DNA from 4 places in the Paenibacillus sp. BR1-192 genome. Region 2 is predicted to be linked to each of the others. Evidence: riboswitches for the same ligand, from Rfam matches in the RefSeq annotation. Region 2 holds a riboswitch; each other region holds the start of a gene.

The links. Region 2 has a riboswitch for cyclic di-AMP ahead of P0X86_RS30775 (APC family permease). Riboswitches for the same ligand answer to the same signal wherever they lie in the genome.
Region 1: it holds a riboswitch for cyclic di-AMP, as region 2 does, so the genes downstream of both, P0X86_RS00160 (C40 family peptidase) here and P0X86_RS30775 (APC family permease) in region 2, are expected to answer to the same signal.
Region 3: it holds a riboswitch for cyclic di-AMP, as region 2 does, so the genes downstream of both, P0X86_RS20005 (C40 family peptidase) here and P0X86_RS30775 (APC family permease) in region 2, are expected to answer to the same signal.
Region 4: it holds a riboswitch for cyclic di-AMP, as region 2 does, so the genes downstream of both, P0X86_RS27955 (TrkH family potassium uptake protein) here and P0X86_RS30775 (APC family permease) in region 2, are expected to answer to the same signal.

The regions. Positions count from the first base shown of each region.
Region 1 covers NZ_CP120718.1:31,452-35,651, forward strand. The annotation lists gene P0X86_RS00150 (c-type cytochrome) at 1-46, opposite strand, end outside; gene P0X86_RS00155 (GNAT family N-acetyltransferase) at 208-708, opposite strand; gene P0X86_RS00160 (C40 family peptidase) at 1,215-1,688, opposite strand; cyclic di-AMP (ydaO/yuaA leader) riboswitch at 1,693-1,828, opposite strand; gene P0X86_RS00165 (hypothetical protein) at 2,175-3,002, opposite strand; gene P0X86_RS00170 (M1 family metallopeptidase) at 3,014-4,200, opposite strand, start outside.
Region 2 covers NZ_CP120718.1:6,693,322-6,697,521, forward strand. The annotation lists gene P0X86_RS30770 (molybdopterin-containing oxidoreductase family protein) at 1-963, opposite strand, end outside; cyclic di-AMP (ydaO/yuaA leader) riboswitch at 1,449-1,644, shown strand; gene P0X86_RS30775 (APC family permease) at 1,811-3,637, shown strand; gene P0X86_RS30780 (formate/nitrite transporter family protein) at 3,778-4,200, opposite strand, start outside.
Region 3 covers NZ_CP120718.1:4,497,285-4,501,484, reverse strand. The annotation lists gene P0X86_RS20020 (copper homeostasis protein CutC) at 1-263, shown strand, start outside; gene P0X86_RS20015 (ROK family protein) at 299-1,252, shown strand; gene P0X86_RS20010 (hypothetical protein) at 1,558-2,085, opposite strand; cyclic di-AMP (ydaO/yuaA leader) riboswitch at 2,348-2,481, shown strand; gene P0X86_RS20005 (C40 family peptidase) at 2,485-2,961, shown strand; gene P0X86_RS20000 (stalk domain-containing protein) at 3,081-4,200, opposite strand, start outside.
Region 4 covers NZ_CP120718.1:6,101,117-6,105,316, forward strand. The annotation lists gene P0X86_RS27945 (LysR family transcriptional regulator) at 1-41, shown strand, start outside; gene P0X86_RS27950 (potassium channel family protein) at 78-752, opposite strand; partial or broken gene P0X86_RS27955 (TrkH family potassium uptake protein) at 769-2,110, opposite strand; cyclic di-AMP (ydaO/yuaA leader) riboswitch at 2,174-2,318, opposite strand; gene P0X86_RS27960 (CPBP family intramembrane glutamic endopeptidase) at 2,609-4,200, shown strand, end outside.

The DNA.
Region 1 (4,200 bases), 540 kb from region 2:
ACGCACATGCGACGAAGAACAATCCGCTCATGATCCATTTTTGCATCGTCATATCGTCCCTTCTATGTATACTGCACTTTTGCACTTGTCTCCATTATAAACCAACATCCATAGACAGCATAGCCAGTTGTGACAAAAAAAGCAACTATACCGCGCGCCTTCATAAAAAGTACACAAAATTGTGCTTTTTCATATAGACAAAGATTACTATTCCTCATTTGCCGGAGGCTCATACACCATGCAGTGGAAAAGGGCGTTTCCCGTCGGTGTAAGGCGCTCGTACGTATCGGTGATATGAAAGCCCGCCTTTTCGTATGCACGGATCGCGCGCTCATTCCAGGTCATTACCTCCAGGTCGATCTCATCGGCAGGCCGCCTCCGCCTCGCTTCCCGGACAATCGTCTGCATAAACCGTTTACCCATTCCCCGCCCGCACCAATCAGGCCGCATGCCCAGCCCGATCCGCGTAACCTCATGCATCGGAAACAGCTGGGCAAATCCCCATAGCGTCTTCCGTTCATCCAAAATCGAAATGTACTGTTCCCGGCGGATGTCCGGATCCCCAAACTCGATCTCAAGCCCCTTCATCTGCTCCCAGGGAAGAAAACCGTAAATGTTATAGGGAGGAGGATAGGTCCAGGCGCATATTTCTTTCGCGTGCTCTTCACGCATGACCACCGTATGAAATGAAATCGGTGCTGCATCCATTGGCAAAGTCCCCCTGTCATAATTACAAATTAAATTATACCCCATTTCTCAAACATTCTAGCCGCATTCAAAAAGCCCGTCCAAGAGAAGTAGGTCTCCTTTGACGGGCAAACGGATATGTATGGGCAGGACGAGGATAAGACATCGAAGCTTAGGAGGATTCTCCGGTCGACTTTTCATACTAATCATTGCTTATGTTGCGCTCGGCACCTACGTATCGCTGCTCGTAGTAGTCCTCAGAAAATAAAATCAATATTTTTCCATTAGGGTGTTTAATGAAGGGAGAGGAGGGTATATAAAGTGTAGAAGATGCAATGACTTGGGGAAGCGAAGAGAATTTGCATAATAATTTTCTTTTTTTCTCGAAAAGTGGGAACTTTTTCGTTGTCCCAAACGTTATAAAGGTATACACAGAGCAGACAAAAGAAAAAGCCGCTGGATGAGATCGGCACAATCTCATACGCCCAGGGCTTCTTGTAAAGGATAAATCAATGAAGTTCCAATAATTAATTGTAGTTCACAGCTACAGACTTGTACGTAGACTGACTCATGACTCGCTTAGCACCTACGTATCGATTGGCGTAATAGCTCTGGCTCAGCGGACTGATGATGACACCGCGCGAGGATGAGGAATGAGCGAATTTTCCGCCCCCAACATAAATACCCACATGAGATACACCTCTGCCGGATGTGTTGAAGAACACGAGATCGCCAGCTTTCAGCTTGCTCTTGGCTACGGCCGTACCGACTTTGTATTGAGCTCCAGACGTGCGCGGCAGGCTTAGACCAAGTTTCTTGTAGATATAGCTGGTGAATCCGGAGCAGTCAAAACCATTCGTTGTGGTTCCACCTGTTTTATAAGAGACACCAATGGCTGGTTTGATTGCAGTATTTAATTTGGAATCGGCGAAAGCGCTTCCGGTCCCTAATGTGAGTGCGAGGGCCAGGCCTAGAGAAATGGCCGTTAACTTCTTTTTCAAAACAAAAAGCTCCTTCCATTGCCTGCGAGGTTAGCTTAAGGGTTCGGTTGAAGGTCCCCTATGATCCCTCTCTTGCGAGATCAATTCACCCAAAACGGATCCCCCGCTTCCCAATCATGGGAATTCGGCTCCTTAAAATGTTGATGAACCCATTCATAGACGTCTGACGTTCCAACATGCTTAACGAAATTACATAGTTCCAGCAAAAAGTTACAGTAAAGATGACAAAGTTGTTACTAACATATTCGTTATTTTAGCAGAGTATTAACAATTTGGCAAATGAGGAAAGCTCATTTTTATACAAAAAAACCTGTCCCCATCATGCGGGATCAGGTTTTTTTGTAATTTGGCCATCGGAAAATGTAATATTGAGGAAAAATGAGCTTCTATTCTTTGTAAAATCAAGTCCGAGAGAGAAATGTGTCGCTTCCGATTACAGCATATTTACGAGCTTGTTTATCATAAGATGGTAACGAAATGTAACGATTAGGCATGCTGCGAGGAAGAATCCCGCCACAAATGGTATTGAGCGGAAATTACCCAAATTTGGAAGAGTCCATTCAGAAAATAAGAGGCTTGCTGAATAATCAAGCCGATCAATCCCGCCCAGAAGAGCGATGCCGAGCTCAGGAGCAAAAGAATGACGCAGGCCGATCCGCCAATGGTAAGGGATAACAGCACAGCCGTGCCCAGTCGGCGGAAGAGCGCAAGAATGGAGCTGATCATGCCGGAATTGTCCGTACGGCCGAATTGCATATAGAGCAATAACAGGCGAATCAGATAGGCGTACAGAAACCAGCCGGCTGCATGAGGCAGCGCATGAAGCAGCAGAACCGGCTCATGGATCCCGTTCAGAAAGATCGGAAGGATTTTGGGCAGAATCCAGTATCCGGGCACAAAGGTAAGAACAAGTTCGATCAGATAAAACACCGTAACGGGCTTCCATAGCTTCTGCATGCCGGTGAAGAAGAATAATCCGCGCTCGCCCTTGGCCTCCTGGTGGAGGTTATAGAAGATGCCTGCCCGAATGAGCGGGGTACATACCATCCGGATCAGGAGCAGAGCGGCCAGAAGCCAACCATAGGTATGGACCGTGCCGCTTAACGATAGACTCATCTCGCCCTCGTAGAAGAATAACAGGCGACTAAGCTCGTTAGGGGCAGAATCCGGATACCGCATCAGCAGGGGGACGACTGCCGATTTTACAAGCCGGTACAGGCAATATCCCCACAGCATGCGGTACAAGAACAGCAGAATGGAGACGTATAATTGGTCTTTAACACTGATCCACCCTTGGCCTGCATAACTTTTCATGTGCTCCCCCCTCACCATGACAGGCTGCCGAACAACGTCTCCACAAGCTTGGTAATACTGAGATTCCAGCGTGTGACCACCTTCGGATCCATTCCTGCCTTCATATAGTTATTGATGTGTCTATTCTCCAGAACGATGGAGTATTTCGGATCAACCATGGCCCAGGCGAGCGGGGTGCTGTATTCCAGGGTGTACGTAACTTTTCCGTCCTTGCCGCTCCAGGTTCGCTCCACCGTTTTGCCGTCTTCAAAGGCGAACACGATAGGCACATCGGTTATATCTCCGTCCTTGCTCGTAATCTTGACCGTGGATTCATACCGCGGATGGTCTGACGTGCCTTTATTTTTGGTTTTGATCACTTCGATGGCGACGTCGGCCATTTGGCTTCCATATACATATTGGTCAAAATACGATTGCCAGGAGGTTTTGCTTACTTGCTCGACGACTTTCTGAAAATCAGACGTGGTTGGGTGTTTGAAACGGTATTTCTGGGCATAGGTATGCATGATTTTCCCCATCATCTGTGGACCGACCTGCCGTTCAATGCCTTGCAGCACCAGCTTGCCTCTCGTGTAAACATTCAGCGCGTAGTTCTCGTGTGAGCTGTATTTCCAGGACTCCATCTTCAGCGGGGCAGGGGAGGTAATCGATGCTCCTTGAGCAGCGGTGTTGGAGGTAATGCCGTATTCCTTCTCCATCACTCTTTCTTCTGCATAGGTTGCAAAGGCCTCGTCCAGCCATGCTTCCTCAAATTCGTTGCTTGCGATCATTCCGTAAAAATATTGGTGGGCGATCTCGTGAATGACGGTCCGTTCGAGCTCATAACCCGGCGAATCGTTCTTGGCCCCGAAGGCCGTGACCAGCGTCGGGTATTCCATGCCGCCTGCACCGTTGCCCGACTCCGGCGGGACGACGATGGACAACGTGGAATAAGGATAGGTTCCGTACCATTTACCAAACGAAGCCAGTGCCGACTTGGCGGCATCAAAGTAACGGTCCTTCAGGTCTTTATGGGCCGGATCGAGATACAGCTTGATGCGGACGCCCGGCACGCCCGGTGCCGAGAAGGCCTCCTCGGCCGTGACAAAGTTGGGCGAGGCCGACCAGGCAAAATCATGCACATCATCGGCATAGAATTGATAGATTTTTTCCCCGTTCGACTTTTGGGCAGGCTTGGTCGGGAATCCGGTCGCGGCGA
Region 2 (4,200 bases):
AAGCGCGGCAATGCTGCGCACCGTCAAGCCGCCGTTGTCGTGATGCTGAAGACCGTTGCCGATATGGATGTAGGAGGTATCGGCCCGGCCGTAGAGCTCGGCCAATTTCTCGATATCCTCGATCGAGATGCCGGTAATGGAAGAAACGTGCTCCGGCGTGTATTCTTTGACGTGCTCGCGCAAGGCTTCATGACCAATCGTATACTTGCGGAGGAATTCCTCATTTACCATGCCGTCACGGAACATGATGTGCATGAGGCCGACGGCCAGCGCCGCATCCGTGCCTGGATACAGCGGAATGAACCAGTCCGCCCATTGCCCCGTCTGGTTCTTGTGGACATCGATCACAACGACCTTAGCACCGGCTTTGCGCGCTTTCTCTGCAATCACCATCTGGTGCATATTGGTGCTGACGATGCTGCCGCCCCAGACGAGGATGACGTCGGCTCGTACGGTGTCCTCCGGAACGGTTCCCCCATTAAACCCCATCACGGATTTCCAGCCCTCATTGCCCGCGGAATTGCAGATCGACTGCTTCAGGCGGCTGGCACCCAGCCTGTTGAAGAATCTGCGGTCCATGCCGTCGACGCTCAATATCCCCATATTACCGTAGAAGCTGTAGGGCAGGATGCTCTCGGAGCCGTATTCCTCGATCAAGCCCTTATAGCGTCCGGCTATCTCCTGAATGGCTTCGTCCCAGCTGATCCGCTCGAAGGCGCCCTCTCCCTTGGGACCTACTCTTCGCAGCGGATAGAGCACGCGTTCCGGATGGTACACCCGGTGTGCCATATTACGGACTTTATTGCAGATGGCTCCCTGCGTAATCGGATGCTCCGGGTTACCGGTCACCTTGACGATTTTTCCGTTCTCTTTATGCAGCAGCAGGCCGCATGTATCGGGACAATCCAACGGACATACCGCCGGAAATACGCCGTTTTCCTGATGAATCATCGCTTGAGTCATTTCGTGCTTCCCCCTTTTGCTCGGCTGCATCATATCCCTTTATCTTAAAAGAAAATCGGGGTTCCAGTAAAGTCATACATTTTTTTCTAATCAGGTGATTCACTTTTCTTCCCCCCGGGTATATTCCTATCAAGAGCAAAGAAGAGGAACCCAGACCCTTTCTCTTCCTTGCCGAATCATGGACCACTCCCAAAAAAATTCGCCATGCCAGTGTCTCCTCCCCCGAGACCGGCATGGCGAATTTGTTTATATGGCATCCTCCCAGTGACCGATGTTCCCCGCGAATAACCTTCCATATTATAGAAACTCGTGATTTTCGCAGAAAACATGCAAAATAAAAAGCCTGTCAAAGCCACGTCTTTATGTAAGCGCTTATCTGTCATTTTTTATAAATAATTCTGTTCGAATGATCGTTGGAGGATGTTTTACAAACGATTGGAGCAGGCGTAATATACTATTCAGCTTCGAAAACATTCTTCATATTCACATGACATTCGCTTAATTTCCTTGATGGAAAGCGGGGGAACCAACCGTATGGAGGGATACCTATAGGATCCTTCAACCATACTAAGGGGTGAATCCTGATTCCATCGCGTACGTACGCCGCGATGGAATCAGGTAGGGCGACTCTCACCGCCCGAATCCGACAGCTAACCTCGTCAGCGTTGATCGGGAGGGTTGTGAACTTGTGATCAAACACAGGGTTCTAACCTGTGTTTTTTGTTTGCCAAAAATCAGCATAGGAAGGGTGACCGTTCCTATGTCCAGCATATAAAAAACACCGATAGAAGTCCGTTCAGGGAGCTTCTACCATGAACTTAATCTTAAGCGGCGGTGAAAAACAACCATGTTATCCTCAATCAAGCGCTTCCTCATCGGAAGACCGCTTAAATCGACGGAATTAGGCGAACAAAAGCTGAATAAAACCAAGGCGCTGGCCATCCTGTCATCCGATGCGCTATCGTCCGTGGCCTATGGCCCGGAACAAATCCTCATTGTGTTGATGACCGTCGGGGCAGCTGCCTATTGGTATTCCATACCGATTGCCGTCGGCGTCCTGGTCTTGTTGCTGGCACTTATCCTGTCGTACAGACAAATTATTTTCTCCTATCCGCACGGCGGCGGCGCATATGTCGTGTCCAAACGGAATTTGGGCATGTACCCGGGGCTGGTTGCCGGCGGTTCCTTGCTCGTGGACTATATCCTGACGGTTGCGGTCAGCGTGTCGGCCGGGACGGATGCGATCACGTCGGCTTTTCCGGAATTGCATGCCTATAATCTGCCGATTTCCATCGTGTTCGTTCTATGCTTGACCGTATTGAATTTAAGAGGGGTTACGGAGTCGGCCTCCATACTGGCTTATCCGGTTTACCTGTTCGTGCTTGCGTTATTCATCCTGATCGGGGTAGGGATATTCAACATTGCCACAGGCCATGCGTCTCCGGAGCTTCATACGCCGATCGGCACGCCCGTAGCCGGGCTGAGCTTGTTTCTGCTCCTGCGCGCATTTGCCTCGGGCAGCTCCGCCCTGACCGGCGTGGAGGCGATTTCCAATGCCATTCCGAATTTCAAAGACCCGGCCCCGAATAACGCGGCCAAAACTCTGGTGGCGATGGGATCGCTGCTGGCCCTGTTATTTTCGGGCATCGTTTTCCTGGCTTATTACTATGGGGTCAGTCCCAGCGAACAAGTCACAGTCGTTTCCCAAATTGCCGAGCATACCTTCGGGCGAAATGCGCTTTATTACTTCATACAAGGGACAACGGCCTTAATTCTGATCCTTGCCGCCAACACGGCGTATTCCGCTTTTCCCCTGCTTGCCGTCAATCTGGCGAAGGATAAGTTCATTCCTAGAATGTTCACCGTCCGCGGCGACCGTCTGGGATACTCGAACGGAATCATTATTCTTGGATTTTTCTCCATTCTGCTGCTGCTGGCTTTTGAAGGCAAAACCGAGCATCTGATTCCGCTCTATGCCGTCGGCGTGTTTATCCCGTTTACCCTCTCCCAGACGGGGATGATGGTGAAATGGATTCGCGAAAAGCCCGAAGGCTGGATCGTCAAGCTGATCATTAACACCACCGGCGCATGCATCAGCTTTATCGTGACCATGATCTTCTTCTTTACGAAATTCGCCCAGGTGTGGACCGTGCTGATATTCCTGCCGCTGATCATCTGGATTTTCACCCGGATCCGCAAGCATTACGAGGCGGTAGCGGACCAGCTCCGGATTACGACCTGCGAGCCGGTTAAGCCGATTGAGGGGAATGTCATCATCCTGCCTGTGGCAGGAATCACGCATGTGGTGGAGAACTCGCTGAATTACGCCAAATCGCTGGGAGCGGGCCAAATCATCGCGGTGTACGTGCCGTTCGAGCGGGAGGAGGAAGTCGCCTTCCAGGAAAAATGGAAAAAGTGGCAGCCGGACATCCGGCTGGTAACGCTGCACTCGCCTTATCGGAGCATCATTCAGCAGCTGACGAAATTCATCGATACCGTGCAGCGCAAGGCGAGCGAATCCGACTATCAGGTTACCGTCGTCATTCCGCAGTTCATCCCCAAGAAGGGCTGGCATAATTTCCTGCACAATCAATCCAGCCTGCTCATCCGGGCACATCTCCTGTATCGGAGAGACGTGATCATCACGACGGTTCCCTACCATTTAAAAAAATAGCGGGCTTGTTCCCTGCTTGATTCATTACTGGGAACAGCCTCGCGTATCACGACAAAAAGCTGCGTTCAACCATCCTTGATGAAAGGCAGCGGTTGATCGCAGCTTTTTCTTTAAGCCAGACGCTCGCCAGGCTTCCGGCATTAGGAAACATTCTGCGCCGAATGAACCTGTTGGGGAGCGCCGGCCGATGGCACAGGCGTCTGCTCGCCGCGCGGAGCGGCTGCGGCCTGTTTCTCCTGCTTTAAATAAACGGTTCCGTATGTCGCTCCCACAAATAACGCGCCGCCAACGAAATTGCCCAGCCATACCGGAATGAAGTTCATCAGATACTCGCCCCAGCTGTAATAGCCTTCAAAAATCGCGGCCGGGATGAGAAACATGTTGGCCACCACGTGCTGAAACCCGATGGCGACAAACGCCATGGTCGGAAACCAGATCCCGAGAATTTTGCCGCTCATCTGATCCGATCCGTAGGACAGCCATACGGCGAGGGCTACGAGCCAGTTGCACCCGATGCCCGACAGGAAGGCTTGCAGGAAGCTGTCGTCCAGCTTATGCCCGGC
Region 3 (4,200 bases), 2.2 Mb from region 2:
TCACCCGCGTCTTGACGTCGGGAGGACCGCAGCCGGCACCGCAAGCGATCCCGAGGATTCGCGAGCTTGTGGAACAAGCCGCAGGCAGCGGGCTTAAGATATTGGCCGGGAAAGGCCTGAAGTGGGAAATCATACGCGATTTCATCGACCAGACCGGCGTGAGCGAGGTTCATTTCGGCTCCGCTGTCCGGTATGGCCGATCAGGGCTGAAGCCCATTGATCCGGTTGAGCTGCGATCATTGGCTGACAGCTTACATCAATAGAAGTAGCAAACCTATCGGAAACAGGTGAACAAAAATTGCAAACCGAATTGAATAAACAGCAAGAATTTGTGGTTGGCGTTGACCTTGGGGGTACGAAGATCGCGGCAGCGCTCTTTGATTCCGAAGGACAGCTGCTGAACCGGGAGCAAATGGAGACAGCCGGAGCGCGTACGGCCGAGGAAGTGGTCGCGAGAATTACGAACATGATTCGCAGCGTGTCGGGCGGCCACCCGCTTCGAGGCGTAGGCATGGCTTCGCCGGGAACGGTTAACAGCCGGGAGGGCATTGTCATTCACGGCACGAATTTGCCGGAATGGACCAACGTCCCGCTCAAAGCCTGGATGGAACGAGATCTGAATACGGAAGTACAAGTGCTGAATGATGCCAATGCAGCCGCATGGGGCGAATATGTAAGAGGTGCCGGCCGAGGGTCGACGAACATGGTTTACGTGACGCTCAGCACAGGCATCGGTTCAGGCATCGTGCTGGATGGCAAGCTGTTTCTGGGCAGCAATTCCTTTGCAGGGGAGCTTGGGCATCATATCATTGATCCCAGCGGTCCGCAGTGCAATTGCGGCAGCCATGGCTGCTGGGAGGTGTTTGCTTCAGGAACGGCCATCGGCCTGGCAGCATCCCAGCGGATGCTTACCCAGACCAGCGTTATTTCTGAACTGGCCGCAGCCGATGGAGGCGTGAACGCCAGGCATGTATTCGAGGCTAAACGTCTTCATGACCCCGTCGCAGTGGAGGTCATCGATCGTGCCGTTTATTACATGGCGCTTGGACTGGTTAACGTCATTCACAGCTTCAACCCCGATCGCATCGTGGTTGGCGGGGGTGTGAGCAGAGCAGGCGAGCTCCTTTTCCCGCAGCTTCGGGAAATGACGGATAAGCTGGTCATGCCGTCTTATTTAGGAACCTACGAGATCGTTCCTGCGGGACTGCGGGACGATGTTGGCCTGGTGGGAGCCGCAGCCTTGTTCCAATAATACATTCGTAAAGAAAAGGCAACAAAAGCCGCCCTCAAGGGCGGCTTTCTGATTATTCATGAAGAGAGCGGGAAACGGAGCGATCATATTTGCGTAAGCGAAGTCCGTAACTTGTGACAGGTGATAGGCGTAAACCGTAAGCCGTCATCCGTTTTCACTGGAGTCGAGTTTTTGGTTTCCTATTAGGTTTGTTTGTATCCGACAAACAATAAGCGGTTGCCCGCACTTTCCCGCCCGCCGACGGAATCCGCCGGCTCCAAACCCGCACGCGAGGCGGCCTGCAGGCTTGGAGCCGGCGGATTCCGCTACTCCATGTATTTTGATGCGTCGAACGTAATCATGCTCGTATGGTTGGCATGCTCGATCAGTGAGGAGAGCCTGGTCACTTCGCGTTCCTTCTTGCGCGCCTGCGCCTGATAAGCTTCCGGATCGTATAGGGCCACGTTAAACAGCGTTACGGCGCCATCTCCGCTTCCCCGTCCGCTCTGGCGCTCCAGCTTCTTGCGGGAGCCGAGATGGGCAAGCTGTCCGATATCGCTGCGCATTTGTTTGGCGAGCTCGATCGCCTCCATGATGGTCATGTCGGAGCCGTTCCAACTAATGGTCTGCGTCGTGTTGGAGATTGCCATCAGCAGATCCAGCTTTCTGTAATCCGCTGCGGCGGCTTCGATCTCTTCCGTAATGGCATCCACGCTGCGAGCAGGATACTCCGCCGTTTCCCCTTTTTCAATGATCGTGCTGCTGTTGTTCAAGCGTTCCGACATCAATTGATTCATGAGACGGTTGATTGCTGCCCGGACTGCCAAAGCTTCAGCCATCGTGATTTGACTCATAAGCGAAGGATCACCTCTTTGATTTCTTGTCTGAATATGTAAACGTTCCGAACTGCAAAAAAGTTGCATGCCCGTTAACAAAACGTCGCCGGAGGTTCGATGGAGTGTTACATAATTGTCATGAGTAAACGAGATGGCATAATGAAAAAACATGAAAATTTTCAGCCTATACGACATTGATTAACATATAGTGATAGATTTCTAGGATATTATTGACAGCATCCTTGCTTGTATACTATATTAAGAGAAGGTTACAAAATGTTAATGAATTTTGCCGAATTTCGTTTGTGAAAACGGGGGAACCGTCTTGGGTGAATTATTCTTGTACCATAGAGAGTATAGGGAACCTTCAACCGAACCCTTAGCTAACTCCGTAGGCATCGAAGGAGAGAACATATTTTGAAGAAATTTGTCATCACATTGCTTGGGTCTGCAATTATTTTTTCTTCAGGTGCCGTATCAGCTTATGCTGATCAACAACCGAATTTTCAGCATCAAGTGAAGCAATTGGTAGGAACGCCTTATAAATGGGGCGGAACAACGACAAGCGGATTTGATTGCTCCGGATTTATTCTGTATATGTTTAGAAATTTCGACATGGATCTTCCGCGCACATCCCAGAGTCAGGCTAAAGCCGGGGTTCATGTGGATCGCGAGGACCTGAGAGTCGGAGATTTGGTATTCTTCAATACAAGCGGAAGCGGCATTTCCCATGCGGGCGTTTACATTGGAGATGGACAATTTGCGCATGCTTCCAGCAGCAAGGGCGTAAGAATCAGCAAGCTTAGCGACTCCTATTACGAACCGCGTTATGTAACGGCGCGCCGTGTATTGAGTCAAGAGAACTATGCTAAACTGGTAGGAAGCGCGAGCTAATTGGAATAAGCAGTTTAGAGTTCGATACATAACCGGAAAGCCTGACAAGAGATGATCTTGTCAGGCTTTCTTTTTTATAGAAGATTATAATTTGGGATTCTGCGAAAGGATTCACTAGATTATTCCTTTACGACAGAGGCATTCACGGCGGCTTCCATGCCATTATTATAGGAACGGAACAAGCCCAGACGCCAGAAGGCGGCACCTTTCAGACCATAGCGCTTGGCCAAGCCGAGCTTATCGTCGACGGATGTGGCGGTTTCGCTGCTTAAGCTGATGCCGAGCAGGAGCTTCTGCTTAGGAACGCCTGCCTGAAGTGCCTGCTGAATGGCTTGGTCCACCAGACTGTTGGGTTCAGGAACCTGGGCTTTGGTGCCAACCGGATTGTACTGATACGCCATGACGATGAGATCATCGGCAAGGGAGGCCAGCGTCTTGTAATCATAGCCTTTATAGGCGCTGTTCAATGGCGGAACGGCTAAGGACAGAGCAATGTCGCTCGGCAATGCCGCTTTCAATTGCTTGACGTAATCATTAAGCAGCTTCTGCTGCTTCGCGGCATCCAGTTTAAAACCGAGCCCTTCGAAATCAAGCACCACGCCGCCGAATCCGTTATCCGCCACCGCGGTCGTGATGCCCTCAATGGACTTTTGGCGAAGGCTGCTGTCGCTGAGGACTTTGGTTAATTCGCCGTTTCCGTCCAAAGCGTAAACCATAAGGTACGGTTTAATCTCCCGATCCGCTGCATCCGCAACAATCGATTGCGGAGTCACGTCGCCGGCCGCCGCAGGCAGACGATACTCGTCGCCTTGAAGCGTAAACTGACCTTCCCGATCAATGCGGCTCCAGCCGAAGGCGACTGAATTCATGGATGCTACGAGATCCCGCTCTTGGAAAGATTGCAAAGCATAAAAGGCTCTTAGATGCATTTCGCGCTGCGGCGACACGAGGGAGACCGTGCGAGTCGCCTGATTCCAGCCGACATTGACGCCGAATTGGCTGCTGAACGAGCTGAGCGGAATCAGAACGCGACCTTCCCGTTGGACAGGGGGAGCGGCCAGCTTCACTTTTTTACCGTTGACGGTTGCGCTCGTGCTTCCGACTTGAAGCAGCACTTCCGTCGTTTGACCTTTCACCTCGCCAATGGCCTTCACCGTTTGCGTCTTGCTGTTCCACGTGATTTGAATGCCCAGCGCTTCACCGACCGTCCGGAACGGCACGTAAGTAACCCCTTTGTCT
Region 4 (4,200 bases), 590 kb from region 2:
TGTTCCGCAAGCTGGAGGAAGATAAATCGAAAAAAAACTGACGATATTTCGCAATCGTCAGTTTTTTTCTACTATATTTATTTTTCGAGCATATTCACGACTTCGGACTCAAAGCGGTCCACGTTGTCATTGGAGCCGATGACGACCATAATGTCGCCGGAATTCACGACGTCCATGGCCGTCGGAGCAACGATAATGCCGGACTGTTTATTCAGCGCCACCACGCTGACGCCGTACCGGACCCTCGTATTAAGCTCGCTCAGCGTTTTTCCGTCCATGCAGTCCGTGACCGTCATCTCCACAATCAGATAATCCTTGGATAATTCGATATAATCAAGCAGGTTTGGCGTCACGAGCTGGTGCGCTACCCGGATCCCCATATCCCGTTCGGGAAAGATGACCCGGTCCACGCCAAGCTTCTCCAGCGCCCGGCCGTGCAGCACCGATATCGCCTTGGCAACGACCATCGCGACACCCAGCTCTTTCAACAGGATGGCGGAGAGGATGCTCATCTGAATGTCGTTCCCGATCGCAACGATCCCGCAGTCGAAGTTGCGGATGCCAAGCGATTTAAGCACTTCCTCATCCGTCGCGTCCGCCACCACCGTATGCGTCAGCAGCTCGCTCATGTCCTCGACGACCTCTTCGTTCCGGTCGATGCCGAGCACCTCATATCCCTGTTCCATCAGCTCCAGCGCCAGACTGGCGCCAAATCGCCCCAAACCGATGATTGCAAATTGCTTTGGTTTCATGTCTCTCCTATACCCCTTATCCAATTATCATTTTGCCTTCCGGATGACGATATAATTCTTTACCCTTTTTCGGCCCCAGTGCATAAGCAAGCGTCAACGGCCCCAATCGACCCGCAAACATCGTAAGGCTGATCAGGATCTTGCCGAACACGGTCAAATCGGGCGTTAAGCCCATGGAGAGACCTACCGTACCGAAGGCGGATGTCGTTTCGAATAGAATCTCCAGGAAGTCCCCTTCCTCTGTCGTCGACAGAATCATCGAGACGGTTAGAACGAGCAGCAGGGCCAGCAAGGCAATGGTCAGTGCCTTCAGCACCCGCTCCTGGGCCAGGCGATAACGGAACATGACGATGTCTTCCCGCCCGCGCATCATCGCGATGACCGCCCCTACCATAATGGTAAAGGTCGTGGTTTTGATGCCGCCGCCGGTTGACCCTGGAGATGCTCCGATAAACATCAGGATGACGATAAAAAATTGCGTTGCCTGTCTGAGCCCCGTAATATCTATAGTATTCGCGCCCGCCGTACGCGGCGTTACGGATTGGAATAACGCGCCGAAGAATTTTCCGCCCCAGTTCAGGGAACCCAGCGTTCTCGGATTGGTAAATTCAAATATGAGAATGACGATAAATCCGACCGCAAGCAAGGCAGCCGTCATCGTGAGCACCACCTTGGAGTGCAGGGAGAGCCTCCGCTGTTTTCGATAATCGATCAGATCGGACAGCACAATAAATCCAATGCCCCCGGAAACAATCAAGAACATCACGACGAAGTTGACTACCGGATCGTATACATACCCGGTCAAACTCCGAAAATCGCCAAACAAATCGAAGCCGGCGTTGTTAAACATCGTCACCGCATGAAAAACACCGTAATAGATCGCCCGGCCCAGCGGCATATCAAACGCCCAACGAATCGATAAAATGACTGCGCCGCAGGCCTCGATGACGAGGGAGTACAGCAATACTCTGCGTATCAGCCTTACGATGCCTTCCATCGAGGACTGATTCATCGCTTCCTGTAAGATTAGACGGTCTTTGAGCGATATGCGTCTTTTTCAGAACCAAGGCGAATAAAGTAGCCATCGTCATGAATCCGAGCCCGCCGATTTGAATCAGCAGCATGATCACGACTTCTCCGAAGGAACTGAATGTCGTTCCCGTATCCACCACGACCAGGCCCGTTACGCACGTTGCCGAGGTCGAAGTGAACAAGGCGTCAGTAAATCCAAGCGGTTCGCCCGTCGTCGTCGAGATTGGCAGCATTAACAGCCCGGTCCCGATGAAGATGATGGCCGCAAAACCAAGCACGAGAATTTGAGGCGGAGACAATGTAAGCCAGTTTAATTTAGCGTTCAATCGGACACCTTCTTTAAAAAAATCAACGAAAAAAGACACTGGAAAACGCAGTGCCTTTCGGTCTGGTTCCTGTGCAACAGCCTACGAGGTTAGCTGACGGATTCGGGCATTTCCACAGGTCGCCCTATTCATTATTCCGGGAATAATGAAATTCACCCCAATTACATGGTTCCCCCATTTTCATTACGAAATTCGGCTGGAATATTCGGTTCCTTCAAGCATGATGTGATTATAACTCAATCCGTTACGTAACCCAATGCCGTTTTTCGCCCGAAATATCTTTAAAAGAGCGCGAATTGGGCATATTCAAGAATACAAGCGTAGGGTTCTCTAACGTTTTCGAAACCTTTCATTCATTTTCATCGATTTATTTCAATATTCCGATAATTGGGATAAGCTGCTTATGGCTTTCATACTATGTTATATTGACTCTATGCGTTCTTAATCAGGCATATCGAATACCAGTGGGAGTATCAACTTTCTTAGAGGAGGAATTTCATGAATCGTGCAAGAGAGCCCTTGAAGCTGAAGCCCAATCTGAAGCAGCTCATCGCGCCTGCCGCAGTCGGCCTGATTCTGTTCCTATTATTTCAGGTATTTCCGTGGGCGAATCCGGACGATGCCGAGATGGCCTCACCGGATATCATTTCCAAGGAGCAGGCTCGGCAGGCAGCTTCAAGGTTTGCTCAGGAGCATCTGCAGTTTGCGGCTGCGGACACGGACGAAGCCTTGGTTACATATCAATCCAAATCGGAACTTTACGGATATCTGGCGAAGGAGAAGAGGCTTTCGGAATATAACAAAACCTATGAAGCCAAATATCCCTATGACGTATACCGCGTTCGCTTCAGCGAGCCTGGAGGCGATGCCCTCAATGTGGACGTGCACATGCAGAATTCCGGCATCGTCGGATTCTCGTATGATTATGCCCGTTCCAGCTTTGACCGGATCAAGCTGAACAAGGGCGAGATTCAGAGGCAGATGCTGCTCGTCGTTGAGGACGGCATGACATTGGCCGAGAAGCAGGCGCTGGCGGAGCCATGGCTTCAACGGGCGGGTTATGACCTGTCGAATCTGGAGCTGGTTACGAAGGAAGGGGAGCCCCGTCTCAAATATGTGGACCCTGAATCCAGGATCGGGGACTCCAGGCTGGAGCACCGCTTCACCTTCGAGCAGGGGAAATTGCGCTCTTATGAGCCCTCCTTCTCGGTGCCAGCCGCCCACTCTGCTTATGTCAACAAGCAGACGCAGGATGCCACCCTGCTGACGCTCGCAGGGTACGGCCTGTTCACCCTAATCCTGGGCATTCTTGCGATTGTGTACAGCGTGAAGACCAGGGCCTACACCTCGTTTAAGCGCGGCCTGTTCTTATCCGCGCTGCTGTTCGTCATTCAAATGCTGAATACGTATAACCTGATTCCCGTTTTCAAATCGGAAGGCATGTCGCAAACCGGCGTGCTCGGGATGATGATTTTCTATGCCGTCTATTCGCTCGTCTTCTCCGCCCTGCTCTATTTTTCCCTTGTCGGCGGCAGCGGGCTGTGGCATAAAGAAGACGGGCTCAATCCATGGCCGCGTGCCAAAGAACCCGGATACGGGCATTACGTGCTGGACAGCATGAAGCTGGGGTATATGTGGGCCTTCATCCTGCTTGGCGTCCAATCCGTCATCTTTATCGGTCTTGGTCTGACCCTGAATACATGGTCCACCACGGATGCGACGCAATCGCCTTACAACATGCTGTATCCTTGGCTGTTTCCGTTGATGGCCTGGCTGGCCGGCATATCCGAGGAGGCCGTGTACCGGCTGTTCGGCATCAAGATGGTGAAAAAGATCGTCCGCAACACCTTTGTCGCAAGCTTGATCACCTCGCTTATCTGGGCACTGGGACATACGCTCTATCCGATATACCCCGTGATCTCCCGGCCGATTGAGCTGGTCATCATCGGTTTGCTGTTCAGCTACATCTTCTTGAAATACGGGTATTTGGCGGCGATGTTCTCCCATGTCATCTTCAACAGCATCCTGATGGGCATCAGCCTGATCATGCTCAAGGATGCAGCCAACCTGCTGACCGGCGCTTTTTACAT